3 regions of the Nocardia sp. NBC_01388 genome follow, and region 1 is predicted to be linked to each of the others. Evidence: riboswitches for the same ligand, from Rfam matches in the RefSeq annotation. Region 1 holds a riboswitch; each other region holds the start of a gene.
The links. Region 1 has a riboswitch for cobalamin ahead of OG716_RS41405 (HoxN/HupN/NixA family nickel/cobalt transporter). Riboswitches for the same ligand answer to the same signal wherever they lie in the genome.
Positions count from the first base shown of each region.

Region 2: it holds a riboswitch for cobalamin, as region 1 does, so the genes downstream of both, metE (5-methyltetrahydropteroyltriglutamate--homocysteine S-methyltransferase) here and OG716_RS41405 (HoxN/HupN/NixA family nickel/cobalt transporter) in region 1, are expected to answer to the same signal.
Region 3: it holds a riboswitch for cobalamin, as region 1 does, so the genes downstream of both, OG716_RS24580 (CbtB-domain containing protein) here and OG716_RS41405 (HoxN/HupN/NixA family nickel/cobalt transporter) in region 1, are expected to answer to the same signal.

Region 1 is NZ_CP109553.1:8,756,725-8,766,642, reverse strand. Features, by position in the region: gene OG716_RS41415 (TetR/AcrR family transcriptional regulator) at 1-429, opposite strand, end outside; gene OG716_RS41410 (glyceraldehyde-3-phosphate dehydrogenase) at 564-2,045, opposite strand; gene OG716_RS41405 (HoxN/HupN/NixA family nickel/cobalt transporter) at 2,517-3,593, opposite strand; cobalamin riboswitch at 3,684-3,815, opposite strand; gene OG716_RS41400 (hypothetical protein) at 3,857-4,096, opposite strand; gene OG716_RS41395 (helix-turn-helix domain-containing protein) at 4,316-5,476, opposite strand; gene OG716_RS41390 (GlxA family transcriptional regulator) at 5,860-6,888, opposite strand; gene OG716_RS41385 (alpha/beta fold hydrolase) at 6,891-7,769, opposite strand; gene OG716_RS41380 (hypothetical protein) at 8,108-8,920, shown strand; gene OG716_RS41375 (hypothetical protein) at 8,922-9,918, opposite strand, start outside.
Region 2 is NZ_CP109553.1:4,288,508-4,298,425, forward strand. Features, by position in the region: gene OG716_RS21190 (DivIVA domain-containing protein) at 1-69, opposite strand, end outside; gene OG716_RS21195 (GtrA family protein) at 296-853, shown strand; gene OG716_RS21200 (hypothetical protein) at 1,149-2,111, shown strand; gene coaD (pantetheine-phosphate adenylyltransferase) at 2,326-2,811, opposite strand; gene rsmD (16S rRNA (guanine(966)-N(2))-methyltransferase RsmD) at 3,026-3,610, opposite strand; gene OG716_RS21215 (pyruvate carboxylase) at 3,607-7,011, opposite strand; cobalamin riboswitch at 7,339-7,534, shown strand; gene metE (5-methyltetrahydropteroyltriglutamate--homocysteine S-methyltransferase) at 7,676-9,918, shown strand, end outside.
Region 3 is NZ_CP109553.1:4,980,344-4,990,261, forward strand. Features, by position in the region: gene OG716_RS24545 (fatty acid synthase subunit beta domain-containing protein) at 1-1,099, opposite strand, end outside; tRNA gene OG716_RS24550 (tRNA-Leu) at 1,489-1,570, shown strand; gene OG716_RS24555 (cysteine hydrolase family protein) at 1,667-2,278, opposite strand; gene OG716_RS24560 (YceI family protein) at 2,338-2,886, opposite strand; gene OG716_RS24565 (TerD family protein) at 3,150-3,725, shown strand; gene OG716_RS24570 (hypothetical protein) at 3,821-4,567, opposite strand; partial or broken gene OG716_RS24575 (citrate/2-methylcitrate synthase) at 4,640-4,970, opposite strand; cobalamin riboswitch at 5,106-5,255, shown strand; gene OG716_RS24580 (CbtB-domain containing protein) at 5,293-5,502, shown strand; gene OG716_RS24585 (CbtA family protein) at 5,524-6,381, shown strand; gene OG716_RS24590 (histidine phosphatase family protein) at 6,378-6,941, shown strand; gene OG716_RS24595 (MAB_1171c family putative transporter) at 7,064-8,260, opposite strand; gene OG716_RS24600 (hypothetical protein) at 8,266-8,823, opposite strand; gene OG716_RS24605 (hypothetical protein) at 8,827-9,282, opposite strand; gene OG716_RS24610 (cytochrome P450) at 9,495-9,918, opposite strand, start outside.

The DNA of each region.
Region 1 (9,918 bases):
CACCCCGCGCTCCTGCGCCGCTGCGAGCGCCCCCGCGATGTAATCGATCCCCAGCCCGACACCGACTTCCCCACGCACCGTGTAGAACTCGAGAATCTCCTCCGGCGCAACCTCGAGCAACTGCTTCACCAGCGGATGACTACGAGTCTGCTCGATGACATAGAGCACCGTTTCCTCGATCTGAGCCGATATCCCCGCGACAGCCGCTCCGATCTCCGAAACCCCCTGCAGTACACGCTGATTCTCCCGAACCAGCACCGCATCAACCAGCTTCTCCTTACTACTGAACCGCCGGTAAATAGTCATCCGATTGACCCCGGCCCGCCGAGCGATATCATCCAAACTGCTCCGCCGAATCCCCACCTGCAATATCCGCGCCAACGCGGCATCAAGGATCTTCTCGCCGGTCTCATCACGCGCGGAATCCATGCGGCAATGCTACGTGCCCTGCCACTTCGCACACCGGCGTCCTGCGACGGTCTCCGACGTCGCAACCCTGCGACCTACCCGGTCGCCGCCGGGGCAGCACAGCGGCTGCACCGGCGCATCTTTCGGACCGCGAGCTATCCCGCGGCGGCTGTCACAGGCGTCGGGACATCGCCCGCCTGCGCGACCATCTGCGGATACGTCGGGTATTCGATGCCCGAGATGTACTGCACCGTCCGGACAACCTGGCAGGAATAGCCGAATTCGTTGTCGTACCAGAGGTAGAGGATTGCGGTGTCGCCGTCGACGATGGTGGCGTTGGCGTCGACGATGGAGGCGGCGCGGGATCCGATGAAATCGCTCGAGACCACGTCGGTGGCGGCGGTGTAGTCGAGGTTGCGGCTCAGGGGGCCGGAGAGGGAAACCTGGCGGAGGTAGTCGAGTACTTCGGTTTTGGTGACTTCGCGCTCGAGTTGCAGGTTCAGGATCGCGACCGAAACATCGGGGGTGGGAACGCGAATCGAGTTGCCGGTGATCTTGGCTTTGAAGTCCGGCATGGCCTTGGCGACGGCGGAGGCGGCGCCGGTTTCGGTCAGTACCAGGTTGAATGGGGCGGAGCGGCCGCGACGGTCGGCGGGGTGGTAGTTGTCCAGCAGGTTCTGGTCATTGGTGAACGAGTGGACCGTCTCGACGTGGCCGCGGACGATGCCGTATTCGACGTCCATCGCCTTGAGCGGCGGCACGATCGCATTGGTTGTGCACGAGGCGCAGGAGACGATCTGCTCGGAGAGATCCAGCGCGAGATGGTTGACGCCGTGCACGATATTCGGGACGTCGCCTTTACCGGGCGCGGTGAGAAGGACTTTCGCGATACCGGGGCGCAGGTGTTGCTCCAGGCCCGCACGGTCGCGCCACTTACCGGTGTTGTCGATCAGGATGGCGTTGTCGATCCCGAATTCGGTGTAGTCGATGGTCGCCGGATCATCGCTGTAGATGAACTTGATGACATTGCCGTTCGCGATGATCGCGTTATCGGCGGCGTCGACCTTGATCGTTCCGTTGAACTGCCCGTGCACCGAATCCCGGCGCAGCAGCGACGCGCGCTTGGCCAGATCGTCGGCGCCGCCCTTGCGCACCACCACGGCCCGCAGGTTCAGCCCGTTGCCGGAGCCGGTCTTCTCGATGAGCAGGCGGGTGACCAGACGGCCGATCCGCCCGAAGCCATAGAGCACCACATCCCGGGGACCCTGCGACTGCGCCTTGTTGCCGTCGGTGACATCGGCCAGCACCGCGGCGGTGAACTCCGGAATCGACAGCCCGCGGCCATCGGCGCGGTAGGCCATGACCAGGCGGCCGAGGTCGATCTTGCACGGACCCAGATCCAGCCCGCTGAGCACCTCGAGGATCGGCAGGGTCTCGTCGATCGACAGTTCCTCGCCCTCGATCTGGCGCGCGAACCGGTGCGTCCGCAGAATGCTGATCACCGATTTGTTCACCAGCGACCGGCTGTGCAGGAGGATGGTCACCCCCTTCTCGCGATAGAGCCTTCCGATAATCGGAATCATCGCCTCCGCCGAGGCTTCGTGAGCGTTCCAGCGGTCAAGATGGTCGTTAGTCAACACACGTCCTCGGGGTTTCCTAGATCTGTTCGACAGTTCGATGCTATCCAGCGGCGCGATGTCACAAAGCCCCGCTACCCCGCTGTGAGGTCGAACAGCCGCGGCCGCGCACGATCATCGGCGAATTGCCTTGGGAGGCATCGCCTGCCGTCACTGTGACGGGTACGTCACATTTGCGGCGTCCTCGCCGCGCTGGTGGCCGCGGCGGGCATCGCGGTCGAAGATCCCCAGGAACTCGCACGGCCGGCCGCCCTCGGCGCCGATGGCGTGCGGCAGCATGGTCGGAAATTCCGCCGACTGATTGGGCTCGATTTGGAGACCACATCGTCGGTGGCGGTCTCGACCAGCTGGTCGAGCGAGGTGTCCAGCGCGCGGGCGAGGGTGACGCAGGGCACGGATGCGTTTGCGCACGAGGCTGTCCAACTCACCTTTCAGGCCGTGCTCGGCTGGACCGGGCTGCGGTCCACCCCTTCAGTCCATAGGTGCTGGAGCCCAGCGCTGTTCGACCTTGGCGATGCGCCAGTAGGCCACGGCCGCGATCCAGGCCAGGACGAACAGCGCGACTATGGCGAATCCGACATTGTTGAGATCGATTCCGGCGATGGCGTCGGTGACGGGATTGCTGAAGCCCGCATCGTCGTGCAGGACGGTGATGAGTTCGATGGAGCCGATGAGCAGGGCCACCGCGATCGACAGACCGGTGATGGTCAGGTTGTAGTAGATCTTGCGGATCGGATTGGCAAAGGCCCAGTCGTAGGCCACATTCATGAACAAGCCGTCGATGGTGTCCATCAGGCTCATGCCCGAGGCGAACAGCAGCGGCAGCACCAGAATCGCGTACCACGGCAGCCCGGCGGCGGCGCCCGAACCGGCGAGAGCGAGCAGTGCGACCTCGGTGGCGGTATCGAAGCCGAGACCGAACAGCACCCCGACGGGGTACATCTGGAACGGCCGCTTCACCCCCCGCATGATCGGACCGAGCAGACGCGCCAGGAATCCGCGCGCCTGCAGCGCGGCTTCGAGTTCCGCGTGATCGAATTCGCCCTGGCGGGTCCTACGGTAGACCCGCCAGATCCCCACCAGGGCAACAATATTGACCAGCCCGATCAGGTACAGGAACGATCCGGACGCCAGGGTCGACACGATTCCCAGATTCTTCCGGGTGGGCGAATCGTCCTCGACGAGCGTGCCGACCACCCGCGCGCCCGCCACCACCAGCCCCGCCATCACGAACACGATGGTCGAATGCCCCATGGCGAACCAGAATCCGACCGCCTTGGGCCGGTGACCGTCGCCCATCATCTTGCGGGTGGTGTTGTCGATCGCGGCGATATGGTCGGCGTCGAAGGCATGCCGCAGCCCGAAGGTGTACGCGGTCAGCCCCAGGCCGACACCGAAGACCTGGGTCCCGATCTGATAGCTGTGCGGTGCGATCGCCCCGAACAGCAGCCCGAACGCCACCGCGTGCATAACGGCGACCACCCCGAGCAGCACCCCCGCCTCGACCCAGTCCCGACGGGTCCAATCGTGCAGGACATGGCGCAGCATTCGCCCACGGACAGCGGGAGTCGTGCCGGATTCCGGCGTGGGCTCGATAGCCATATGTCGCTGAAACCTTCCAGGGCAGCCGCGCCCCCGAACGTAGGGACGTGACAAGGCGAGGTCTGGCTCCCAGCCGAAACTGGACACAGTGGCGCGACCGCACCGGATTTACACCGGTTTCCCGTCCTCATCACGAGTTTCCAGCGGACTATACCGACCGGCCGAAACCCTCCAAACGGGCTGCACAGCTACCTCAGGCGCCGCCCGGCCTAATCCGAAGTCACCGCCAACTGCCCGAACCGATTCACAGCAGCATGGTGGTGCCCATCAGGGCTGGTGAGCACTACCTCCGTCGGATTGGTCAGAGCGATACAGCAGTAATTCCCCCGATCCTGCTGCACGCTGATAGACAACAACCGCTTGTTATTCGCCAGCTGCCATCCCTCCATGCTGTCGTACAGCCCCCGCATGGAAGGGTTTTCGAAGTACACAAGATTCTGCTTGTTCATATCCGGCATGACACTGCTCTCCATTCCAGCAACGGGGCAGTCCACAACACCCCTTCACCCATGGTAGAACGCCACGACAGTCGCTCTGACACAACAGATTTCACAACGGAAATCCGCCGATGATCCGCACCCACGCGGTCGCCGAAACATATCGACGACCGACAGAGCCGTGGCAAGCCTGCTGTTACACAACCGCGCGGCCGGTATATCAGGCCCGCCCTAAGTGGACGGGTAGATGTCGCGGAACGCTTCCCGAACAATGGCCGCGTCGGCTGCCCCGCGGCCTTCGATACCGGAGACCACCTCGGCCACCCGCCAGTAGTTCGACGGAACCAGACGTCCGGATTCCACAGCAGTCAGAGCCACGTCCGCGGCTTCGTCGGGCTTGTCCGCCACCACGAGGGCCAGGCCCAAATCCAGGTTCGCCGAAGCGATTCGACGTGGACGTACAAACGCAGCGCCTGCGAGATCGGCGAGAACATGCCGGGCGTAGGACTCGGCCGCAGGATCGCCGAGCCACGCCAGCGTGGTGGCGACGTAGGCATCCGACTTTGCGGGGTCATACCGGAAGTGATGCTCTGGCCGATCCGGAACGTTCAGCCCGGACACCAGCCTGGCGACTCTGCGCAACGCACCGTATGTGCCCTCGCGGTCGCCGAGCCGTGCCAGAGCGCGGCCCTCCTGAGCAGTGGCCTGTATGAACGCCGAGCTGTCGTCGGGAGCAATGACCTGCGCGGCGCGGGACAGTTCCGCCGCCACCGCGAAGCCACCTCTCGTGAGCTGTTGCCATGCCCGTGTTTCGAGGCACCACGCCGCTATCTCGCGATGCCCCGCTTCGTCTGCGAGCTTCCACGCCAGGTGACCGCGCGCCGCCGCGGCCGGCAACTCCCCCAGGTCGATATGGCAGGTGCTCGCCAGCAGCGAGAGCCAGCCGACCGTGACGAGCAGACGGCGATGCTGGGTCAGCGTCTTGCGGCTGTCCATCAGGCGTCCGGCATAGCCGAGATGCTGCCGGATACGAACCAGCAATTCACCCGGAGGAGTCGTTGGATACGCTGCCGCCAGATCGTCCACCGCCAACTCCAGGCGGTCCAGCGCATCGCCTCCGATGTCCGACAACGCAACCCGCTCAATCCATTCGGCCGCTGCTTGTTCGCCATCGGAGGGTTCGACGAACAGAGCACACCCGATCCCCAGCGCATCGGCGTAGGCACTGACATGCTCGGGCCAGACCTGACGCTGCCCCGTTTCCAGCATCCCGAGCAGCGCCTTGCTGTAGTGCGTGCGCGCCGCCAGGGCAGACAAACTAAGCCCCGCAGCCTCCCGGGCAGCCCGCAGCCGGGCACCCGAGATCGCGGAGTTCAGGTCTCCGGGGTTCATGAAAGACACGATAGGCGCGGGATGTGGTCCTTGTGGACGGTTGTGGACGGCAAGGCGGTTACCGGGCCAAACACGCACGGATAGCGTTGTTTTCGGCCCCATCGCCGTGTAGCTGCCGTGCCCCGCTCGATCCCCGGTGGTGGGTCCTCCCCAACCGCACTACCGAAGGGGCGGCTCGTGGACATCCCCACACCACACGATGATGAGGACGCTCGGATAATGGCGCTGGCTCCGGACGACGGCGTACGCCTTCTCCAACACCAGGATGGGTCATGGGGACTGGTCGGCGACGACGGATGGGAGATTGATCCGGAGGCGCTCCACGAAGCCCACGCCGACACGCTGCGCGCGCTCGCGAGCGTGAAGCCGGTCGTGTGTCTGGCTTATGAGGCCGTCTCGCCGGGAGCTGTGCCGGTGGCGAAGTGGCGGCGGTAGCGCTCGGGGGTGGTGGAGAGGCGGCGCGTGAAGAGGCGGTGGAGGGTTTCGGCGTGGCGGTAGCCGACTGTGCGGGCTATGGCGGTGATGGTCAGGTCGGTGGATTCTAGGAGGCGGCGGGCGGCTTCTATGCGGAGGTCTTCGACGAATGTGGCTGGGGTGGTGCCGGTTTCGGCGCGGAAGGCGCGGGCGAAGTGGCGTTCGCTCATGCCGGCGCGCGCGGCCAGGGTGGAGACTGCCAGGTTGCCGGCCAGGTGGTCGGGGAGCCACTGCTGGACGGCGCGGATGGCGGGGGTGCGGGCGGGCTGGGCGCGCATCTGGGCGCTGAATTGGGCTTGGCCGCCGGAGCGGCGGGTGAAGACGACGAAGGCGCGGGCGATCTCCTGAGCCTTCTCACGGCCGTGATCGTCCTCGACGAGAGCCAGGGCCAGGTCGATGCCCGCGGCGACGCCGGCGGAGGTCCAGCGATTGCGATCGTGGACGAAGATGCGGTCGGGCTCTACGGTGACGCGCGGATAGGTGCGCGCCAGCCGATCCGTTGTGCCCCAGTGGGTGGTGGCCCGGTAGCCGTCGAGCAGACCGGCGGCGGCGAGCAGCAGCGCACCGGAGCACACCGAGGTCACGCGGCGGGATTTGCGGGCCAGGGCGGGCAATTCGCGGACCACCTCCGCCGACACCGGCCCGGTGATCCAGCCGCCGACGACCAGCAGGGTGTCGATCTCCTCGGCGGAGGCGGCCAGATCATGCAGCGAATGCTCGACCGCAATGGTCAAACCGCCGTCCGCCGTGATCGACCGGCCCGCCGGCGAGGCCGTGACGAGCCGGTACACCTCATCCTCGGCGAGCGCGTTGACAAACCCGAAAACATCCATCGGCCCGGCCAATTCGACCAGTTGCATCCCCTGATAGGCGACAAAAACAATGGTGCGCGGCGCGGGCATGCCGCCATCATCGCAGCCGGGCCGCATGTCCGCCATGGTCAGCGCATGATCGTGACGGCCGTCTGCTCACGCACCGCATGCTGTTCGAGGAATGGGATCACCACCGCGGCAATCCGATCCGCGAACTGAGCGTGCGGATAGTGCCCGCCGTTGTCGACCATCACGACCCGGCCCGCACCCTCCGGCATGGCGGCCACGATCGCATTCGCCTCGGCCTCGGGATCGGCCCAATCCGGCTCCGCCGAACCCATGATCACCAGGGCGGGACAGCGGACGTCCGCCAGCCGGGCCTGCGCATCCGCAGGGGTGGTCTTTTGGGTTTTCATGAATTCCGCCCAGCGCCCCGGCTGCCGCAGGGTGTTCTCGAGTCCGGCGAGATACTCGCCGAAGTCGGCGGGCTTCGTCGGATAGGCGACGTCCAGATACCGCCGCCACCAATCCGGCGAATTCAGCATTGCGGTGAGCGCGAGGCGGACCATGCCGCGGCGATACCGGCGGCGGGCGAAAAGCGCTCCGATATGCAGACTCTGGGTGAGGGTGAAGGGTTCGATCTCGACGATCGCGCTCACCAGTTCCGGAGCCTGCGCCGCCGCGATCGTCGCCGAGCCACCCGACAGCGAATGTCCCAGGATCACCGCCGGACCGCCGAAGTGCCGGATCACACCCAGCAGATCCCCGGCCACGTCGGTACGGCTGATGGCGGCCTTCCCGGTCACCGACGGCCAGTCGAGACTGGACTCCCCGTGCCCGCGCATATCCACATTGACCACCCGGTAGCCCGCGGCGACCAGCGGGCCGACGAGATGGCGGAAATCCTGCCGCACGGTGCCCATACCGTGCGAGAGCACCACCAGCGGCCCGTCACCAGCCACATCGCAGGCCAGCCGTCCGTGCTCGAGCGTCACATACTCGGTCATTGTCGTTTCCTTCCAGCGGAGTCATCCGGTGGCCGCTGCCGCGACCTGCTGAAAGTGAACGCCGGAAACGCGGTTCGGCCGATACCGAAGGCCGGAACGGTCAGCCGCCCGGCCGATTTCGTCAGGCGCTGACCGAGGTCGCCACGAAACCGGCAATCTTCCAGCAGGACCCGCACAATGCGGGATTCCCGACAACTCGGACGCGTACCAGATTATGCCGACCTACGGCGCCGGCCATGCGCAATACTGTGCCGCAGTGCGCCGGCTCCGAGCTGGTGGACGCGATGCGAAAGGAGTCCGAATTGGCAATCCTTGGTGCACTTTTGGTGATTGTGAGTATGTTCGCTTTCGTAGTCGGGTTCATCGCACTGTTTCAGGGTCATATAAAAACGTTCCGAATCAACGATAAGAAGGCAGCGGTCGCGCTGCTGGTAGTCGCTTCGCTGATGTTCATCGGCGCGGTCATCATGCTGCCCTCCAGTCAATCGCCTTCTACCGCTTCGACAACGGCCGCTGCCCTGCCGACGAATGCGGACACCGTGCCCGCATCGAGTCAGACGACCTCCGACCCCGCGACCGCGATCTCCCAACCAGCGCCGAATGCGGTGCGCGGAATCCTGAGCCCGGTCGACTACTGGCGGCAGACATTCGCTCCCGACACCTCGAATGACTGTGTGGCAGAGGGCGAAAACCAGCTGAACTCGCAAGACGCCTGGCGATTGCCGGGGGCGGCCCTCGCCTGCGCCCAGGATCCGATCGCCCCGATCGCGAATGCTTGGAACGGGTCGATAGTCAGCGCCGACGTCTACTTCAACCCGCATCAGGATGCCGCGGGAGCGCTGGCGGCCGCCACGGCGCTGCTGCCCGCCGATATCCAGCAAATCGGCGCCTATGACGGCGTCGATACCACCGCGGCGTACCCGAACGGCTCATGCCATACGGTCGTCTACCATTCCGACGCGGCCGCCGCCGCGGTCCGCCAGACCCAGCCGACCTGGACCGATCCCGATAAGGTCTCGATCACGCTGTACACCGGAAACACCACTCCGGCAGACGGTTCCGACAGCACCTACGTGCCGACCGATGTCCACCTCGCCATCGTCGGCATCGGAGGCGAGAACCGCGGCGCGGACGGCACCGTGCACTGCTGAATCAGCAACCCGCGCGCGGGGCAGCCGCCAGCGGGTGACCGGCGTCGGCGGCCTCCTGCGGCCGGTTCGGGCCCTCCGGGCGACCCCACCAATTGTCCTGCGCAGCCAGTGACATGCCGGACACGGTCACTTGCGAACCGCCCGCAGCGAAGCAGTTCATCCCGGCACCGCCCAGCGAGCCGCCTCCGAAATCGATTGCGGCGCTGCCGATCGTCCCGTCCCGACTACTGACCCGCACCAGCGCCTGTTGCGCACCGGCAACGGTGGTTCGCGCGACGCTCCCCTCCAGCACCGCCGTGTCGCCGACATTGGCAATGTTGATGCCGTTGGCAGCGGTGGAGCTGACCGATGTGTCGCGGATATCGAACGTCAATGCCGCAGTGGAGGGTTCGGAGCCTTGCGGAGTGAACGCGATCAGGCCGATGCCGTCCGCACTGCAATTCGCGAAGTCGGAGTTCGCGACACTGAGGTGAGTGTGACCGGTTCGGCCGAAATTCGTTGTGACCAGGCATGTTCCGAGATTCGCCGGGACGATCGGATTGAGCGCGGCCCCCGGGAACACCGAATTGAGCGCCCGGACATGATCCAGACTCAGTGAGTGGCGAGCGCCGTCGGTGCTGAGGTTGTAATTCTCGATGACGTCACCGGTGACCGTATCGAAATCGCTGTCGGTGACCGTGACTTCACTGTCGGGCGTGCCACTGGTGGTGACGTACTCCAGCCCGTTGGCCGAGAAATGCCCGCCGCCATTGCGGAATTGGTTGTTGGAGACGGTGACTCGCATCCGAGCCCGCCCCAGCGGGTTGATGAACAGCCCCTCGCTGTCCGCGAGACTATTGAGCGGTGACGTCGCGGGCGAGGCGATATCGGTCTGCGAATTGCCGTCGAGCGCGGCGGTCAGATCCGCCGAATCCGCGGCCTGTACACCGATCGCGAGCACCGACAGCTTCGCCAGGCCGAGGTTGATGTCCCGCAGTGCATTCCCCTCGACCTGAGCG
Region 2 (9,918 bases), 4.4 Mb from region 1:
CGGCGGGATACCCCGTGCCTCCTCGATGATGGCCACGAGTTCGTCGAGTGCTTCGAATACGCGGTACATGTGCTACCCCACTCTCCTGCCTGGACTAAACGGCGAGACTCCTCCGTTTGTATAAGTCTGCCCTCCTGCGCGCAGGGGACAAGGTTCGTTCGCGGCGTGTCGGAGAGCTGTTTCACACATCGGAAAAGAAGTGGAGGAAACCCCTCCAGTTGATGTTAAATTCAGGTAGCAGAAAAGTGTTGGGTCGGGGCAACGGAGCACCCCGACGTGTTCGAGGGAAAAGACCATGGCTGTGCTGGACATCCCGCAGCGGGGCGCGACACCCGTCCCCGGTCTCACCGACGCATACTCATACGGAACCGAGGCGATCGCGTACGGGACCGAAGCCGTGGCCACCGGTACCGAGGCCGTCCGGACAGCCGGCGTACGCTGGACCGCACAGCTCGGCGACTGGTTGCGCAGCGACCACGCCCTCGCCCAGCTCATTCGATTCGCACTCGTCGGCGGACTCAGCAATGTCGGCTACCTGCTGCTGTTCCTGGCCTTCTACGGCGAGGGACCACAGCTTGCCAATCTGACCGGCTCGATCGTGAGCACCGCGATAGCCAATGAACTGCATCGGCGGCTGACCTTCCACGCGGCCGGGCGGGTGCGCTGGCATACCGCGCAGATCGAGGGCGGCGGGCTGGCACTGGCGGGTCTGGCCATCACCTCGGGCGGGCTCGCGATCCTGACCAATACCGCACCGGGGCTCGGCGGATTCGCGGAAGCCGCCGCGGTACTGGCGATCACGGCGGCGGTGGGCACCTTCCGCTTCCTGACGCTGCGTCTCTGGGTGTTCTGATTTCCCGCGTGTTCTGATTCCAGCTTTCCGAATCCTCGCATTCGCCGACCGGGCCGAAATCCGGCGGGGGGTGCGAGGATTCGCTGTTTCCGGAGGTAGGGAACCGCTTCGGGCGTGTCTGCGTCAAAGCAAGCATCGACCGAATGAAAGGGGTTCCGAAGATGCGGCGATCGCATGGATGCCTTGGGGGACGGCGGGATACGCGCGGGCCCGGTGTGCAACGTCCGCTGGGCCGGGTCGACAGATCATGTGTTCAGCACAGTTGGCGGCGGGGGCGTCCACGTAAGGAGGGCGAGTGACTCCTGATCGACAGAGTGGTGAGGCAGTGGAGGCCGGCTCCCGACGCCAGTGTGCGCCGCAAAGATTGGCGCGCAGACTGCTCGAGGGGTGCGGTGCGCCCGCGCCCGGCGCGGCGATGCGCAACTGGCGGGACCGGCATCGGCTGCTGATCGAAGCGGTGCTGCCGGAGATGGCCGAAGCAACTGTGGTGAGCCATCAGTCGGCGGCCGTCCTGTACGGCACCACCCTCTGGCGCACACCCCTGGACCGAGTCTGCGTGACCCGCAATCGCCGTGGCGGCGGCCGCGTTCGGCCGTACGCGAAAGTGTATGGCTCCCCCATAGATTCGGCGGTGGAGGTGGACGGCCTGCTGGTCACCACGCCCGCCCGCACCGTGGTCGATCTGGCGCTCACGCTGCCGTTCGATGCGGCCGTGGTCGCCTGCGACGCCCTCACCGGAGCCTTCGGAATCACCGCATCCGAGCTGACAGCCGAACTGGCGCAGGCCAAATGCCGGCACGGCATCATGCAGGCCAAAGAGGTGGTCGCCCTGGTGGACGGGCGCAGTCAGAGCATCGGCGAATCGCTGAGCCGGGTGATGCTGCACCGTATGCGTCTGCCCGTCCCGCGCTCGCAGGGCAATGTGCTGACCCCCGACGGCCGGTTCGTGGGCCGCGTCGACTTCTACTACGAGGGCGCGGGCGTGCTCTGCGAATTCGACGGGCCGATCCGGTACGGCCGACTACTGCGGCACGGTCAGACCGCTGCCGATGTCGTCCGCCGCGAGCAGATCCGCGAGAACTATCTGCGCGCCTTGGGTTTCCAGGTGGTCCGCTGGACCTGGAACGAGCTGCAGGGTGATGCGGCGGGCCGCCGCCTGCGCGCCGCCCTGGCCCGCGGGCGCTCGGTGCGCGCCGACGGCCGCATCGAACCCGCACCCGCCCCGGAACCGCGCCAGGCCCTGGTACGCCCGCTGTGAGGCACTGGGTGTGGACGCGTCCATCGCTACTGGTTCGCCCCGTCGTGAACGAGCACGACGGGGCGAAAGCAGATCACGCCATTCGGTTCGCGCGCGTCACCGTGAACGGCGGTTCGGGCCCGCACGCGTAATTGGTCGGGCACATACCGCACAGCCAGTTCCAGCGGGCCACGACGCAGTAGGACCGCGCGGGCGATGGGGACGCCCGTGCGGTTCAGCCGCGGCGTTCGCCAATACGCTCGAGCAGCCGCTTGTGCACGGCCGGCGGCAGCAGATCCGCGATATCGCCGCCGTAGGAGGCGACCTCCTTCACCAGCGAGCTGGAGACGAAGCCGTACTGCGGGTTGGTGATGATGAAGAAGGTGTCGACCCCCGACAGCTTCCGGTTCATCTGCGCCATCTGCATCTCGTACCCGAAGTCGGTGGCGTCGCGCAGACCCTTCACGATCGCGGTGATCCCCTGTGCCCGAGCGAAATCCACCGTCAGGCCCTGCCACGATTCCACCCGCACATTGGGCAGTTCGGAGGTGACCTCCCGGATCATCTCCATCCGCTCCTCGACGGTGAACATGCCCTTCTTGTTCGGGTTGATCGTCACTGTCACGACAACTTCATCGAACTGCGCGGCCGCTCGCGTGATCACATCGAGATGTCCATTGGTCACCGGGTCGAACGACCCCGGGCAGAGTGCTCCAGCCATGGCCGCACGCTACCGCAGCGCGCCCGTCCCCACCCCTGCGGACTCGCCGCCGGAGTAGGCGCCCGCACCGGCTGACACCCGCGAAACGCCACTACGAGCGCCCGCCAAAAACGACATGTCCGTCATGGCTGATCGGAGCCGGTGATGGCCGTCGACCAGGAACTGACGCGGCGGCTACTCACGCAATGCCGCCGTCAATTCCTGGTGATCTTGTTTACGGCTCGTATTCGGCGAGATCCAGGCGGGTTTCGCCATAGGTGCGGGATTTCAGGGGTGTGAAGCCCTCAGGCCATTTCAATTCGGGGGAACGGGTGGAGCGTTCCACGACGACGAGGGCTTCGGGATGCAGCCAGCCGCCTTCCACGAGGGCGCGCAGGTCGTCCTCCACCTCGGCGACGTCGAGGTCGTAGGGCGGGTCGGAGAAGACCAGGTCGTAGGGGCCGCCTGCCGGTGAGGATGCGCCGACGCCCACTGCGCTGCGACCGAGCAGGGCGGCGACCGTATTGGCGCGCAGGTCCGCGCCGGGGAGACCGAGGTCGGTCATATTGCCGCGAATCACGGTGGCGGCCTTGCGGTCGGCTTCGACCAGCAGGGCGTGGGATGCGCCACGGGACAGGGCTTCCAGTCCGAGCGCGCCGGAGCCGGCGTACAGGTCCAGGACGCGGATGTCGTCGAAATCCATGCGGGACACGAGCACATTGAAGAGCGCCTCGCGGACGCGGTCCGAGGTGGGGCGGGTGCCCGCGGGCGGGACGCGTAGTCGGCGTCCGCCCGCGGTGCCTCCGATGATCCGGGTCATTCGGCCGCTGTCTCGGTGATGTTCACGTCCACCAGCAGATCCCCGCCTTCGACCTGCTGGACCTTGCTGATGGCGACCCGGCGCACCGTGCCGGCCCGCGGGGCGGTGATGGCGGCTTCCATCTTCATGGCCTCGATGGTGCCGATGGTGTCGCCCGCCGTGACCGAATCACCTTCGGAGACAGCGAGGGTGACCACGCCGGCGAACGGCGCGGCGATATGACCGGCATTGTTCTTGTCGGCCTTCTCGGCGGTCGGGACCTCACTGGCGATGGAGCGGTCCCGCACGGTGATCGGCCGGAGCTGGCCGTTGAGGATGCACATGACCGTACGCATACCGCGCTCGTCGGGCTCGGAGATGGCTTCGAGGCCGATGAGCAGGGTGACGCCCTTGTCCAGCTGGACGCGATGTTCTTCGTCGTGGCGGAGGCCGTAGAAGAACTGGTTGGCGGACAGGCCGGTGGTGTCGCCGAACTTCTCACGGTGCGCGAGGAATTCGGCGGTCGGGGCGGGGAACAGCAGCCGGTTCAGCGTCCCGCGCCGCTCTTCGGAGCTGCCGGCGAGGCCCGCTTCGTCGGCAGCGGTGAGCTGGGTTTCCGGCTTGGCCGGGCCACGGCCCGCGAGCGCGCGGGTGCGGAACGGCTCGGGCCAGCCACCGGCCGGAGTGCCGAGTTCACCACGCAGGAAACCGATTACCGAATCCGGAATGTCGTAGCGGCCCGGATCGGAAGCGAAGTCCTCGACATCGACGCCGCTGCCGACCAGGGCGAGGGCCAGATCGCCGACGACCTTCGAAGACGGGGTGACCTTCACCAGACGGCCCAGAAGACGGTCGGCCGCAGCGTATTTGGCTTCGACCTCCTCGAATTGATCGCCCAGACCCAATGCGATGGCCTGCTGCCGCAGGTTCGACAGCTGACCGCCCGGAATCTCGTGGGTGTACACGCGGCCCGTCGGGCCCGGCAGTCCGGATTCGAACGGCCCGTACACCTTGCGCAGCGACTCCCAGTACGGCTCGAGATCGCACACGTTCTGCAGGCTCAACCCGGTGTCGTGCGGTGAATTCGCCGCTGCCGCAACGATTGCCGACAGCGCGGGCTGACTGGTCGTACCGGCCATCGGCGCACTCGCACCGTCGACAGCGTCCGCTCCGGCCTGCCAGGCCGACAGATAGGTGGCCAGCTGGCCGCCCGGGGTGTCGTGGGTGTGCACATGGACCGGCAGGTCGAATTCCCGCCGCAGCGCGGTCACCAGGGTCGCGGCGGCCGGTGCACGCAGCAGGCCCGCCATGTCCTTGATACCGATGATGTGCGCCCCGGCCTCGACGATCTGCTCGGCGAGCTTGAGATAGTAGTCGAGGGTGTAGAGGTTCTCGTTCGGATCGGACAGGTCGCCGGTGTAGCTCATGGCGACTTCCGCTACGGCAGTGCCGGTTTCGCATACCGCGTCGATCGCCGGGCGCATCTGATCGACATTGTTGAGCGCGTCGAAGATGCGGAAGATGTCGATGCCCGTCGCGGTGGCTTCGGAAACGAAAGCGCGCGTGACCTTTTCGGGGTACGGCGTGTAGCCGACGGTATTACGACCGCGCAGCAGCATCTGCAGATTGATATTGGGGACGGCCTCACGCAATGCGGCGAGACGCTCCCACGGGTCCTCGTACAGGAACCGCAGCGCCACGTCATAGGTTGCGCCACCCCAGCATTCGATGGACAGCAGCTCCGGCGTCAAGCGCGCGACATGCCCCGCTACATCCAGCAGGCCATTGGTCCGCACCCGGGTGGCCAGCAGCGACTGGTGCGCGTCACGGAAGGTGGTATCGGTGACCGCCACCCCCTGCTGCGCACGCAGTGCCCGGGCGAACCCTTCCGGCCCCAGTTCCAGCAGTCGCTGCCGGGATCCGGCCGGCGGCGGCACGGTGGTGTCGATGGGGGGCAGTTTGTCGTGCGGGTACAGCTTGGTCGGCCGGGTGCCGTGCGGCTTGTTCACCGTGACGTCGGCCAGGTAGTTCAGGATCTTGGTGCCGCGGTCGGCGGAGCTCTTCAGCGTCAGCAGCTGCGGGCGCTCATCGATGAACGAGGTGGTGACGCGTCCGGCCCGGAAGTCCGGGTCGTCGAGCACCGCCAGCAGGAACGGAATATTGGTCGTGACGCCACGAATACGGAACTCGGCCACCGAACGCCGGGCGCGGGCCATGGCGGTCTGGAAGTCGCGGCCACGGCAGGTGAGCTTCACCAGCATGGAGTCGAAGTACGCACCGACCTCGGCGCCGACATTGGTACCGCCGTCCAGGCGGACGCCCGCGCCACCGGGGCTGCGGTATCCGGTAATACGGCCGGTATCGGGACGGAACCCGTTGGCCGGGTCCTCGGTGGTGATGCGGCACTGCAGGGCCGCGCCGCGGATGACGATCGAATCCTGGCTCAGCCCAAGATCTTCCAGGGTCTCCCCCGCCGCGATCCGCATCTGCGACTGCACCAGATCCACATCGGTGATCTCTTCGGTCACCGTGTGCTCCACCTGAATACGCGGATTCATCTCGATGAAAACATGATTGCCACGCTCATCGAGAAGGAACTCCACAGTGCCCGCGCAGCTGTAGTCGATCTCCTTGGCGAACGCCACCGCGTCGGCGCAAATCCGTGCCCGCAGTGCGGGATCCAGATTCGGCGCGGGCGCCATCTCGATCACCTTCTGATGCCGCCGCTGCAACGAGCAGTCCCGCTCGTACAGATGGATGACATTGCCCTGCTGGTCGGCGAGGATCTGCACCTCGATATGGCGGGGATTGATCACCGCTTGCTCGAGGAACACCGTCGCATCGCCGAACGCCGACTCCGCCTCACGTGCGGCGGCTTCGATGGCCTCACGCAACTGCGCCTTGTCGGCGACCCGGCGCATACCGCGCCCGCCACCACCGGCGACAGCCTTCACGAAGAGCGGGAAGTGCATGCTCTCGGCAGCGGCGACCAATTCGTCCACATCCGAGGACGGCTCACTGGAGGCGAGCACCGGCAGTCCGGCAGCCTTGGCGGCGGCGATCGCCCGCGCCTTGTTACCGGTCAACTCGAGCACATGCGCCGACGGCCCGACGAAGGTGATGCCCTCCGCCGCACAGGCTGCCGCCAAATCCGGGTTCTCGGAAAGAAATCCGTAACCGGGATAGATGGCATCGGCGCCGGCGGACTTGGCCGCACTGATGATCTCCGCAATGGACAGGTACGCCCGTACCGGATGTCCGGGCTCCCCGATCTGGTACGCCTCGTCGGCCTTCAAACGATGGACCGAGTTGCGGTCCTCGTGCGGAAACACCGCGACAGTGCCGATGCCGAGTTCGTAGGCCGCGCGGAATGCGCGAATGGCGATCTCGCCGCGGTTGGCGACCAGGACTTTGGAGAACATTCGCCTAAGGTACCTGCCCCGGTATGCCCGGCGGGCATCGAAGTCATCTTCGCAGCAATCTTCACAGTCACAGACCGGTCGGTTGCGAATTTGTGTTCATCACCTGGCAACATGCGTTTCTGTGAGGTCCACGGGTCAGAGCCGTCCGGGTTCGCTTCCTTGCTAACCGAAGGCAGTGAAGAGCCGCCCCGCAGAGCCGCATCGATTTACCCACCGGTAACAGCGGACCGTCGCCCCGCGCCGGGCGGCTCGACAGAGCCGATATGCTCACAGTGCAATCGGTTCGCCCGGTGCAGGTGCCGGAAGCCTCCGCCCCTCGCGCCGCGCGTCGAAGCCGCTCCACTCGATTCGAGTGGAGAGGTGAGAGGGAAGCTGGTGAGAATCCGGCACTGTCCCGCAGCGGTATGCAGGAACGACCGCCGTCAGAAGCACTGGGTTCATCCCTGGGAAGCGACGGCCACTAGGTCGGCCGAGAGGCCGGTGCCTGCGAGTCCGAAGACCTGCCGAATGCGCCGGATACGCCGTATCCGGCGGTCTCCGCCTCGTGGACTGGGTGGACGGACCGGATTTCCCGCACGCCGCGTCGACGGCGCCCTCGGGGACTCCAGCGTTCGTGCTCACCTGTGGCGTCGACCAGTGGCAATGGAACACTTGGAGCACAGCCGTGACCAACAATTCCCCTTTCACCGCAACAGTTCTCGGCCTGCCCCGGATCGGGCCGAACCGTGAGCTCAAGCGCGCGACCGAGTCCTACTGGGCCGGGCGCAGCGGCGCGGACGAACTGCACGCGGTCGCCGCGGAACTGCGCCGGGCCCAGCTCACCGAGCTCGTCGCGGCCGGACTGGATTCGATTCCGGTCGGCACCTTCTCCTATTACGACCAGATGCTGGATACCGCGGCCATGTTCGGCGCACTGCCGCCGCGGGTCGCCGGTATCGCCGATCCGCTGGATCGCTACTTCGCGGCCGCACGCGGCAATGATTCGGTCGAACCCCTGGAAATGACCAAGTGGTTCGACACCAACTACCACTACCTGGTGCCGGAGTTCGGCGCGCACACCGAGTTCACGCTGAACGCGGCGAAGATCCTCGCCGAGCTGCGCGAGGCGCAGGAGCTCGGTGTGCCCGCCCGTCCGGTGGTCATCGGACCGCTCACCTTCCTGAAGCTGGCCAAGGATGCCGAGGGCGATCCGCTGCGGCGCATCGACGCCCTGCTGCCGCTGTACGCCGAGCTGCTGGGCGCGCTCGCCGCGGCGGGCGCGCAGTGGGTGCAGCTCGATGAGCCGGTGCTGGTCACCGATCTGACCGAGGCCGAGCTCGCCGTCGCGAGCCGGGTGTACGAGGAGCTGTCGGCGCTCGCCGATCGGCCCGCCGTGCTGGTGGCCACCTACTTCGGCCGTCCCGGTACGGCTCTGCGGGTGCTGGCGGCGACCGGGGTCGAAGGCATAGCCCTGGATCTCACCACCGGGGCCACCGTGGATGCCATTGCGGCGATCCCGGCGCTCGCGGGCAAGCTGGTCGTGGCCGGTGTGGTGGACGGCCGCAATGTGTGGCGCACCGATGCCGATCGCGCGCTCGCCGTGCTGGGCACGCTGCTCGGCAGCACCGGCGCGCTGGTGGTGTCGACCTCGTGCTCGCTGCTGCATGTGCCGTATTCGCTTGCGGCGGAAACCGATATCGATGCGGCGCTGCGCTCGTGGCTCGCATTCGGCGCCGAGAAGGTCGCCGAGGTGCGCCTGCTGGCCACCGCACTGCACGAGGGCACCGAGGCCGTGTCCGGCGAATTGGCCGCTGCCCGTGCGGCTCTCGCCGCCCGCGCCACCGACCCCCGATTGCGCAATGACACCGTGCGAGCCCGCCTCAGCGCGCTCGGCGAGTCCGCCACCCACCGCGCTCCGGCCGCGGATCGCCGTGTGCTGCAGCAGGAACGGCTGCATCTGCCGCTGCTGCCGACCACCACGATCGGCTCCTATCCGCAGACGACCGCGATCCGCAAGGACCGCGCCGCCTTCACCAAGGGCACGATCACGGCCGAACAGTACCGCGATCGCATGCGCGCCGAGATCGCCGATGTCATTGCGCTACAGGAGAAGCTGGGCCTGGACGTGCTGGTGCACGGCGAGCCGGAGCGCAATGACATGGTGCAGTACTTCGCCGAACAGTTGACAGGCTTCCACGCCACCGCGAACGCCTGGGTGCAGTCCTACGGCACCCGCTGCGTGCGCCCGCCGATCCTGTACGGCGATGTGACACGCCCGAATCCGATGACGGTCGAGTGGATCGAATACGCGCAGTCGCTCACCGATAAGCCGGTCAAGGGCATGCTGACCGGTCCGGTGACCATTCTCGCGTGGTCGTTCGTGCGCGACGACCAGCCGATCGAGGACACCGCCCGCCAGGTGGCGCTCGCGATTCGTGACGAGACGGTGGATCTGCAGGCGGCGGGCATCCGGGTCATCCAGGTCGACGAGCCCGCCCTGCGCGAGCTGCTGCCGCTGCGCGCCGATGCCAAGCAGCAGTATCTGGCGTGGGCGGTCGCCGCCTTCCGGCTCGCCACCTCCGGCGTCTCGGATGCCACCCAGATCCACACGCACCTCTGCTATTCCGAGTTCGGCGAGGTCATCGGGGCCATCGCCGCGCTCGACGCCGACGTCACCTCCATCGAGGCGGCCCGCTCGCATATGGAGGTTCTCGACGATCTCAATGCCGCCGGCTTCGCCCTCGGTGTCGGCCCCGGCGTCTACGACATCCATTCCCCGCGCGTCCCGGAGGTCGATGAAATCACCACCTCCCTGCGCGAGGCCCTGAAAGCGGTTCCCGCGGAACGCCTCTGGGTGAACCCGGACTGCGGTCTCAAGACCCGCGGCCCCGCCGAGGTCGAAGCCTCACTCCGCAATCTGGTCGAAGC
Region 3 (9,918 bases), 3.8 Mb from region 1:
CGGAGGTGAGGCGGGTGAGCAGGTCACCGGGGCCCAGATCCAGAATCCACTGCGCGCCAACAGAAACGGTGTGGTCGACAATGGCGACCCAGTCGATCGGATCGACCAGTACTTCTTGCGTGAGGGCCGCAGCCAGCTCGGCGTCCAGTCCACACTGCCCGGCCCAGCCGCGCACCATTTCCACGGTGTCGGCGAGCGCCGGGTGGTGGAAGGCGACCTCGACCGGAATGTCCTCGAATACGGGCGCGAAGATCGAGCCGCCACGCTTCTTGGCGTCGCGCTCCTTCGACTGCTCCTCGTGGATCTCCGCGCTGCGCTGCCGTACTCGATCCAGCTGCGCCACCGGGCCGCTGAGCACCGCGCGCCGGCGGCCGTTGCGAATGGAGAGCACCGCGGCCTTGTCGGCGTCCACGCCGCGCGAGACCTCGTCGACCACAGCCTGCAACTGCTCGGGATCGACATTCGAGACCGCGACCATGGGCGAGCGCTCACCGAGCGGCATCAGCCCGCGACGACGCGCCACCAGTCCGGCTGCGGCGCCGATCAACTGGGCGATGGCCAGCAACTCGGCATCGCGCTGCCCGTGGGCTTCGGCGGCCGTGGCGGCAATGCGCCCCTGTGAATGTCCGACGACGGCGGCCGGAGCGTGCTCGACGATATCCAGGCCCTGTAGGCGCAGCGCCCGCAGCGCGGCCACCTGAGTGAGGAACACACCCGGCATGGAGACCGCGGCGGAACGCAACACCTGCGCGGAGGGCGCCGCCGACACCTCCCCCTCTTCCGAGTCGGCGAGTTCTTCCTCGAGCATCCAGCCGATGGGGTCGAAACCGACCGGGCGCACCACGAGCAGCTGCGCGGCAACCGGCGCCAGCTGCTCCGCGGCCTCGTTGACCAGCGCGGTCAGTTCGGGCTCGAGCGCACTGTCCCGGCCGATCTCCTCGAGCTCGGTGAGCCACTGGGCACCCTGTCCGCCGAACGCCAGCGCATAGGGCGCACCCCCCAGCAACCGGTCCAGCAGCGACGACCTGACTCCACTATCCCGGCTCTTCTTCGCCAGCTCGGCCTTCGACCCGGTTCCGGTGCTCTCGTTGATCGTCAAGACTTCGACTTCCTTCTCCTGGCGTCCCCGTCCCCACAGGACTGGGCCGCGCTCACGGTGCGCAGGTGTTCCTCCGGCCAACTGGCCCTGGTAAATGGCGAGGATTCCACAAAATCATGAGGATCTCCTCATGTTTGGTTACCGCCAAAGCACCTACCCTCGAGTATTTCTGCACGGACGTACCAGAACGACTAGAAACATGACCCTCCCTCATGTTTGAAGTCGCTGGTGAGGGTGGTTACATCGGTGTAGGAAATGTGAGGATTCCTCATATTGCCCTTTATCGAATCGTTATAATCCCAGGTAGGGTTACCGACCAGTACGCCACACCCACCCGATGCTTCGCGATCCTCGTTTCGCCCGGTAAAGTTTGGACGGTCGTACCATCAGCGCGAGTGGCGAAATTGGCAGACGCGCCAGATTTAGGTTCTGGTGTCCACGGACGTGGGGGTTCAAGTCCCCCCTCGCGCACAACATCCCCGGAACCGGATCGAGGCTCCGCGAGCCCGCCGAATCCCGTAGCGCCGAAGGGCATTTCACATTCGGGCAACCCTCCAGCGACATCGGTTACCGTGTGGGTAGCTCACCCTTCATGAGCAGGTCCGCCGCCTCGCCGGCAGAGATCACGCCATCACGCTGCAGGTAGGCCATGGCCTCGAGCGCAGCCGCGTGAGCTGGGACGGAAGAGCCGTAGACGGCGTCCTCCACAACACGGAAGTGATAGTCGTGCTGGTGTGCGTCCACCGCCGTGTAGTGCACGCACACATCGGTGAGACCGCCGGTCAGGATGAGGGTGCGGGCCTGGTATCCGCGCAGGATGATGTCGAGGTCGGTGCCGAAGAATGCCGAATAGCGGCGTTTGCGGACCTCGTATTCGGTAGGGAGCGGGCCGAATCCGGGGACGTAGTCGGCGCCGGGCGTGCCCTCGACGGTGTGCAGGTCTTCCACCCCGTCCACTTCGCGGCCGAGGTCGGTGTGGGTGGGATGGTGCAGCTCTCGGATGAAGACGACCGGGACGCGGTACTCGCGGGCGGTGTCGATCAGCGCTCGGAGGGCGGTGATCTGCGGGGCCGCACCGCCATCAACGCCCCGAGCCGGTGCGAAGTCCTGCTGCACATCGATGCAGATGAGAACCAGATCAGCGGTGACCGGAGTGACGTCGGAAGTATTTTCGATCATTCGAAAGATATTCGAGCTCCGTTGTGGCGCTCCGGTTTCCGCCGCGTAACACCATTACCTCATGACTGCAGGCCGACTTCGACCTCCAGGTTGAGGGTGATCTTGTCGCCGACCACGACACCGCCGCCGTCGGGCAGCGGCATATCGATATCGATGCCGAAATCGCGGCGGCTCACGACGGTCTCGGCCTCGAAGCCCGCGACCGGGCCGTGGCCCATACCCGGGTTCACGCCGAGGAATTCGACCTTCAGCGACACCGGCTTGGTATTGCCACGGATCGTGAAATCGCCGTCGACCACGAAGTCGTCGCCGTCGACCCGGAAACCCGTGGACTTGAAGGTCGCCACCGGGAACTGCTCGGCATGGAAGAAGTCCGCGGTACGCAGGTGCGCGTCCCGCTGGTCATTGTCGGTGGTCACGGAGTCGACCCGAATCTCGACCTCGGCCGACGCGGTCCCGTCCTCGTTCACGACGAGCTTGCCGGAGAAATCGGTGAAACGGCCGCGGACCTTGCTGACCATGAGGTGCCGTACCGAAAAGCCCAGGGTCGAGTGGGCGGGATCGATCACCCAGGTGCCGGGGGTCAGGGTCTTGATTTCAGTGGACATCGAAACTCCTTCGAATAGGCCGAGTGTCAGTGCTGACGCCATCACGCACCATTGGTTGATGCGGCAACCAAGCTAACGTTGGACCATAGTCAGGCTATTCCGAAGTGACCTGGAACACGACCCCCGTTCCCGGCGAGCCGCGCCCGGCCCATCTCGGGCCGGAACCTTCCCGTGCGCAACGACGTTGGACGCGGTGCGGAGCCGAACTCCGTGCAATGGCGACTCGGAGGCAGGTCGCCGTAATAATCGATGGGAGAAGCACAATGGGTGTCAGTCTGACCAAGGGCGGCAACGTATCGCTGACGAAGCAGGCCCCGAATCTCACCGCGGTGGCCGTCGGCCTGGGCTGGGATCTGCGGACCACCACCGGGACCGACTTCGATCTGGATGCCAGCGCCATCGCGCTGAACCCGGAGAAGAAGGTCGTGTCGAACGGGCACTTCGTCTTCTTCAATAATCTGAAGTCGCCGGAGGGCACCATCGAGCACACCGGTGACAACAAGACCGGTGAGGGCGAAGGCGATGACGAGGTCATCAATGTCGATCTCGCCAACACCCCGCCGACCATCGACAGCATCGTCTTCCCGGTCTCGATCTACGAGGCCGACACCCGCGCACAGAGTTTCGGCCAGGTCCGCAATGCCTACATCCGCGTGGTCGACCGCGCCAACGGCACCGAACTGGCCCGCTACGACCTGTCCGAGGACGCCTCCACCGAAACCGCCATGGTCTTCGGCGAGCTCTATCGCAATGGCGCCGAGTGGAAGTTCCGCGCCACCGGTCAGGGCTACGCCTCCGGCCTGGCAGGCATCGCAACGGATTTCGGCGTCAGCCTCTGACCCCACCCGATCACTGACGGAGTAGCGATTTCGCTACGCCGTCAGTTCGTCCTCCGGGTCATCGGTCTAGTCTTCCGGGTGATTGCAGCCGCGGCTCAGGAGCTGGGCACAGGGCGATCCGGCAGGGCCTCGGGATTCGCCTTCAGGTATTTGAGGCTCTGTTTCATGTAGACGCGGGGATTCAGGTCCAAGTGGTTGGCCCAGTGCGGTTTCGGGTCGCCACGCATGACGGTCCAGCAGGCCAGGGCGTAACCGAACATGGGCTGGGAGAGGTAGCCGAGGCGCTGGGAGTGCCAGCCGCGGCGGGTCTGGGAGAATTGGAAGGCCGCGTTGGCATTGAATACGCCCAGGCCCAGGTAGACCGTTGCCAGGTCGGTGAGCTGCTCGTTGTCGTGGCGGGAGCGGTCGATGCGGCGCTCGCCGAGTAGGCGTTCGTGGGCCAGCTCGTGTGCGACGGTGGCCACCAGTGTCACCGGTGAGCGCATATGCGCCATATCGATGGACACCACCGCGCGCCCGTGTTCCACACGGTAGTGACCGGCTTCTCCGTGTGTGGATCCCGCCAAAAACGCGAGGTTGTCCGGCAGGATATCGGCGTCCGAATGCAGTTCCACGACAATGCGATCGCGGCCGACGCCCATATATCGGCTCACATTGCCGACCAGCGAGCGGATCTCCTGCTCGGTCCCGGTGTAGGCGCCGGGGAAGAAGTCGGGCGTCGGCAGGATTACCGGCGTTCGCAGTGTTCTGGGGCCGAACTGAGCCGCACACCAGCTCATCATCTCTTCGACCCAGAGCCGCTCCAGCTCCCCTACCGGGCACCTGGGCTTGAAAATTCCCACGCCACAGTATGTCCGTGCGGCGGGCAGATTTCCTGTCCAAAAACAGCCGCGGATGTTCGGAATGCGGCGCGGTCAGGCGACGATGGAACGCTGTGGCACGCCGATGTATTCGCTCAGCGGCCGGATCAGCGCGTTGGATTCACCCTGTTCGATGATGTGTGCGGTCCAGCCGGTAATGCGGCTCACGACGAAGATCGGGGTGAACATCTCGATATCGAAGCCGAGCAGGAATTACGCCGGGCCGGTCGGGAAGTCCAGGTTGGGCGGCACCTCGAACGCCTTGACCAGCTCCGGGGACGGAATCTTCCCGAAACACATATTCAGGAAGTTCTCCGCGTACCCGAGGTGCGGAATGCGGGGCGATCGGGTCCAGGCCGTGGCGGCGGCGGTGGTCGGCGGCCAGATCCTGCACCGCGTAACCGCGATAGGACAAAGCGCGCCGACGCCCGGGAATACTTCGCAGCTGCCGATTTTTGCGCGGCCGGATCAGTCAATCTGCGAGAGTTGCGATGACCGGATCTCATATGCTGGCAGCCCGATTGACCAGCACATCAGCGGTTTCGTATGGTTGTGGAAGCGATGATTCGAGGAACCTGGTGCAAACCCAGGACGGTCGCGCCACTGTGAGCACTCCCCTTCGGGCAGGTGCGAGTCAGACACTCGAAGCGCCGTGTAATACCAACGACCGGGGACGCGTACATCCCCGCAAGGTTCAGGAGAGTCTCATGGCTACGTCTTACGTCCCCCAGTCCGGGGTGGAAACACTTTCGCTCCCCACGACGGCCATGTGGCTGGCGGGCACTACTTTGCTGGCGCTGCTCGCCTACTACTTCATCGGCATCGATCAGGGCGCTGTCTCGATCTTCGGCAGCGATATGCATGTGCACGAGTTCGTGCACGACGCTCGGCATTTCCTCGGCTTCCCCTGCCACTGAGCAGGGAAGAGAGTCGACACAATGGAAAAGCGAATCATCTTCCGGGGCCTGCGCGCAGGGGCGCTCGGAGGTCTTCTGGCGTTCCTTTTCGCCCGCGTCCTGGCCGAACCCATTATCAATCGGGCCATCGATTACGAGAGCGGCCGCGACGACGCCCAGATGGCCTTGGACAAGGCCGCCGGCCATCCGATGGCCGATATGGGCACGGAAATCTTCAGTCGCGATATCCAGTCCACTGTCGGTATCGGCTTCGGCATGATCCTGTTCGGCATCGCCATGGGCGCGCTGTTCGCGACCGCCTACTGCGTCTGCGTCGGCCGGGTCGGCAAGCTCACTCCGCGTAATCTGGCGCTGGTGGTGGCCGGTGGCATGTTCCTGGTGTTCTACGGTGTCCCGTTCCTGAAGTACCCGGCCAATCCGCCGTCGATCGGGCATCCGGACACCATCAAGGAGCGCACCGCTCTGTACGTGGCAATGATCGTGATCACCGGCATTCTGCTGCTGGGCGCGATCTGGCTGGGCCGCAGACTGCAAGCGCGACTGGGCAATTGGAACGCGACGCTCGTCGCTGCGGTGGCCTTCGCTGTCGCGATCGGCATTGTGATGGCCCTGCTGCCGTCGCTCGGTCATCTCTCGGCCAACAGGTCCGAGTTCGGCGATTTCGCGACGGAGACGCCGCAACCGCTGACCGATCCGTCCGGTAAGATCGTCTACCCCGGATTCCCGGCCGACGATCTGTTCTTCTTCCGGTTCTATTCCTTTGCCGCCCAGCTGATTCTGTGGACGGTCATCGGGGTCGGATTCGCCACGCTGGCGCCGCGCCTGTTCGGCCGGCAGACCAGCCCCGCACCGATCGTCGCGGCGGCTTCCCCCGTATGAGCGCAGTCACCCGGCTCACACTGCTCTCGCACGCCATGACCGAGGCCATGGCGGCAGCGCGATTCGCCGCTGACGAACCACTCAGCGAGCTGGGCCTGCGCTCCGTACAGAAAGCTGATCACAGCACCCTCCGGGCCGACCTGATCCAGGTCGGCCCGGAGGCCCGCACGGCTCAGACCGCAGCACAGCTGGGCTTGACCGGTAGCACCGAACCCGCACTGCGCGACCTGGATTGCGGCGCCTGGACCGGTTCCGGCATGGGCGATATCGCTCCCGAACACCTGATGGGCTGGCTGACCGATCCGGATCACCGCTCACACGAGGGCGAATCGATCACTACCCTGCTCGAGCGCGTGCGGGCGTGGATGGACACCCTTGCGCAGGACCCACAGCGCATCCTCGCGATCACCCACCCCGCTGTTGTGCGGGCCACGATCCTGATCGCCCTGTCCGCCCCCGCAACATCCTTCTGGCGCATCGACATCCCGCCACTGAGCGCCACCACCCTGCACCAGCGCGGCGGCTCGTGGACCCTGCGCGAGACCGCACTGCACCTCTGATAGCCCGCTGATTCCGTGGAATCCACAGCGGGTCAAAGTCTTTGGACGGGCGTGGTGTTCGATGAAGGGGATATCGAACACCACGCCCGCATCGGAAAGGATAGCGGCAAAGGGCGATTCCGTCAGGTGCTGGTTTCGCTGGTCCGGATCGCGACCACGATCGGCGAGCGGTGGTATGCGGTGGAAACTGCTACCAGCCAGGCGATTTCGCCCATGAAGGTGGGGCGGTCGGGGCGGCGGAAGGTCTCGCCGCCGTCTAACGGAGCTGATTCGCTCAGATAGGCCCGCAGGGCGTGCGCGATGCGCGCCGCTTCTATCGCCGCCGCGCGCTCACCGGCGGGGATTTCGAGCTCGTCGGCGACTTGCTTTGCCCGAGCGGTGATTTCGGGGCTCAGATACGGTTGCAGGAGAAGCAGGGCGTCACGGATCTCGATGACCCGGCGGTACAGCCGATCGCGGGAGATTCCGCGGGTACCGGGCACCACGCGGGTGACTTCGGGCGCGGCCGCGCACAATGCCGACCAGAGCGGATACAGCCGGGGATAGGCGCGGGTGCGCTGGATGCCGGCCATGGCCTGCGGTAGCAGCGAGGGGCACAGGTAGCCGATCAGCATGATGGCCGCGCCGATACTGGCGAAGGCGGGGGCGATGTCGATATTCAAGTGGCGGGCCGGAATTCCCGCCCATGCGGCCACCAGCGCGAGAGTCTTGCCGATGCTGTACCCGACCGCGATGACGGAGCCCCCGGCCAGCAGGCGCAGGCCACGGCGCAACCACGGCTGTTCCCGCGCATGAGGCAGCCAGCTGCGGCACAGCATGATGATCCGCAGCAGCGCGAGTGTGTACGCGCACAGGTAGATCGCGAGGAAAGCATCCACCATCGGTGTGGTCGCGTAGTGATAGTCGAAGTCGGTCGCGTGGCTTTCGTCGTGGACCGGCGCCGCGAAGAACAGCACCGCCATCGTCGCCACCACAGCCAGATTCATCAGTATCACGTTGCGGCTGTTGATATGTGGGCTGGTTTCGGTGGGCGCTTCCGGGACGATCAGATACGTCGTCCAGACGATCTGGGCCATGACCGCCGTGGTGATGGCCGAGTAGACGATCAGCGTCGCCAGATTGGGTATCCCGCTGATCCGGCCGATCGACTCGTAGGTCTGCGGCACGGCGGCCTCGAAACCTATTGCAGTACAGGCGATGGCGACCACCACGGCCCAGCGGGCGGTGGCTTGCGGATTGCGGGCGGCCAGTATCAGCCGCCACAGGCACACCCCGGCGGCCAGCGCACCGACACTTCCGTAGACAAGACCGAATTGCACTGCCGTCAGTCGATTCCGGGGCCGAAGGTATCGAGCAGACTGCGAATATCGGCGGGCGCGTTATCGGGCAGCACCCATTCCGCGCGCGGCGTCCAGCGCGTGATGTGGTGTGCCATGAGCAGATCAGCGATGCGCTCGGCCTCCTGCTCCTCACGCTCCGAGGAGCAGGTGCGGCCCAGCATGCGGCGCACCACAGCGGGATCGATATTCGGGGCGAGCAGCCGCAGCGCGTCCTGCCCGGTCACCGTGACCGGCTCGTGCCCGGCCAGCAGATGCCCGAACTCGTGGCAGACGATGTGATCCTGGTGCAGCTCACTGGTATTGCTCTGGTAGGCGAGGAAATCGATATCCCGCGTCACCAGCAGACCTCCGGAGAGTCCGGCCACCGGGAACGGTTCCGGGCGCAGCCGCAGGGGCCGCCCGCGCCGCCGGGCCAGGGTCTCCGCCAATTCGGTCACCGTGAATCGGCCGGGCAGTCCGAGCCCGCGCAGCTCACGCCGCAGCCGGCGATGATCCATCATCGGATGCTCATTCTCCGAGCCCTCCCAGACCGCGATCCGCATGGCTCACAAGTCTTCCCCGTAGTTCTCCGACTCGATGCGCCGCAGCACATCGAGCATGGCCGCGATGGTGTCGGCCCGCACCGTACCGTGCGCCAGTCCGTCGCGCAGCACCAGTTCCAGCGCCGCGCCTTCGGCTTTTCCCTTGAGCGCGTTGACCAATGCCAACTCGCGGCCGCGCGCGACGGCTAGTTCGGGATTGGTGAGCGGATCGAGACTGCCCAGGCCGAAGTACACGCGCAGCGCCTCCAGCGTCTCGAACGACGGGTTCACCGTCTGCCCGGTCCGCAGCTTCCACAGATAGTTCGCCGAAAGGCTTACGCCCGTACTGCTGTGAATGTCCTCGGCCAGCGCCCGGTGCGTGATCTCCACCTCGCGGCCGTCCCTGGTCACGGGCGGATGCATGCCGCCGATCAGACTGTTGAGCGCACTGGTGAACGGATGCTCTTGTGCGGCAACCATTCTAATCTTGTCTCCTGCAGTTGACAGTCGAGGTGAGCTCGATCATATACTCGTGCCTACTTCGTTATCGATCGCCGATATCGCTGTCCCCGAAGGGGAGGGCAGCGGTACCGGAAAGCGTTCAGGTGCGAAGTCCAGGATGGGGCGACCAAAGCCGCTCGCCCCATTCAACAGCTCACCTCCGCTAGCTCACCTCCGCTAGCTCACCTCCGCTAGCTCACCTCCGCTCGCACCGGCAGGGTGAGCGGCCCGCGATGGCGGAAGCCCGATCGCCAGGGCACATCCCGATCATCAATGGTCGCATGCAATTTCGGCCACCGGGTGTAGATCTGCGTGAGAACGGACGCGAGCACCGGCCGCAGCAATCCGGCGCCGACACACGCGTGCGCGCCGTGACCGAGCGCCACATGCGGATTGGGACCGCGCCACACGTCCAGTTCCGCCGGGTCGGCGAACCGCTCGTGATCGTGATTCGCCGAGGCCAGGCACAGCAGCACCGTCTGCCCCGCCTCGATCAGCTGACCGCCGATCTCCAGATCGGTGACCGCGAACCGCGGGCCGGCCAGCACCTGCGGCGACAGGAAGCGCAGCAATTCATCGACCGGACCGGGTCGCTCGGGGGCCGACATCATCTCC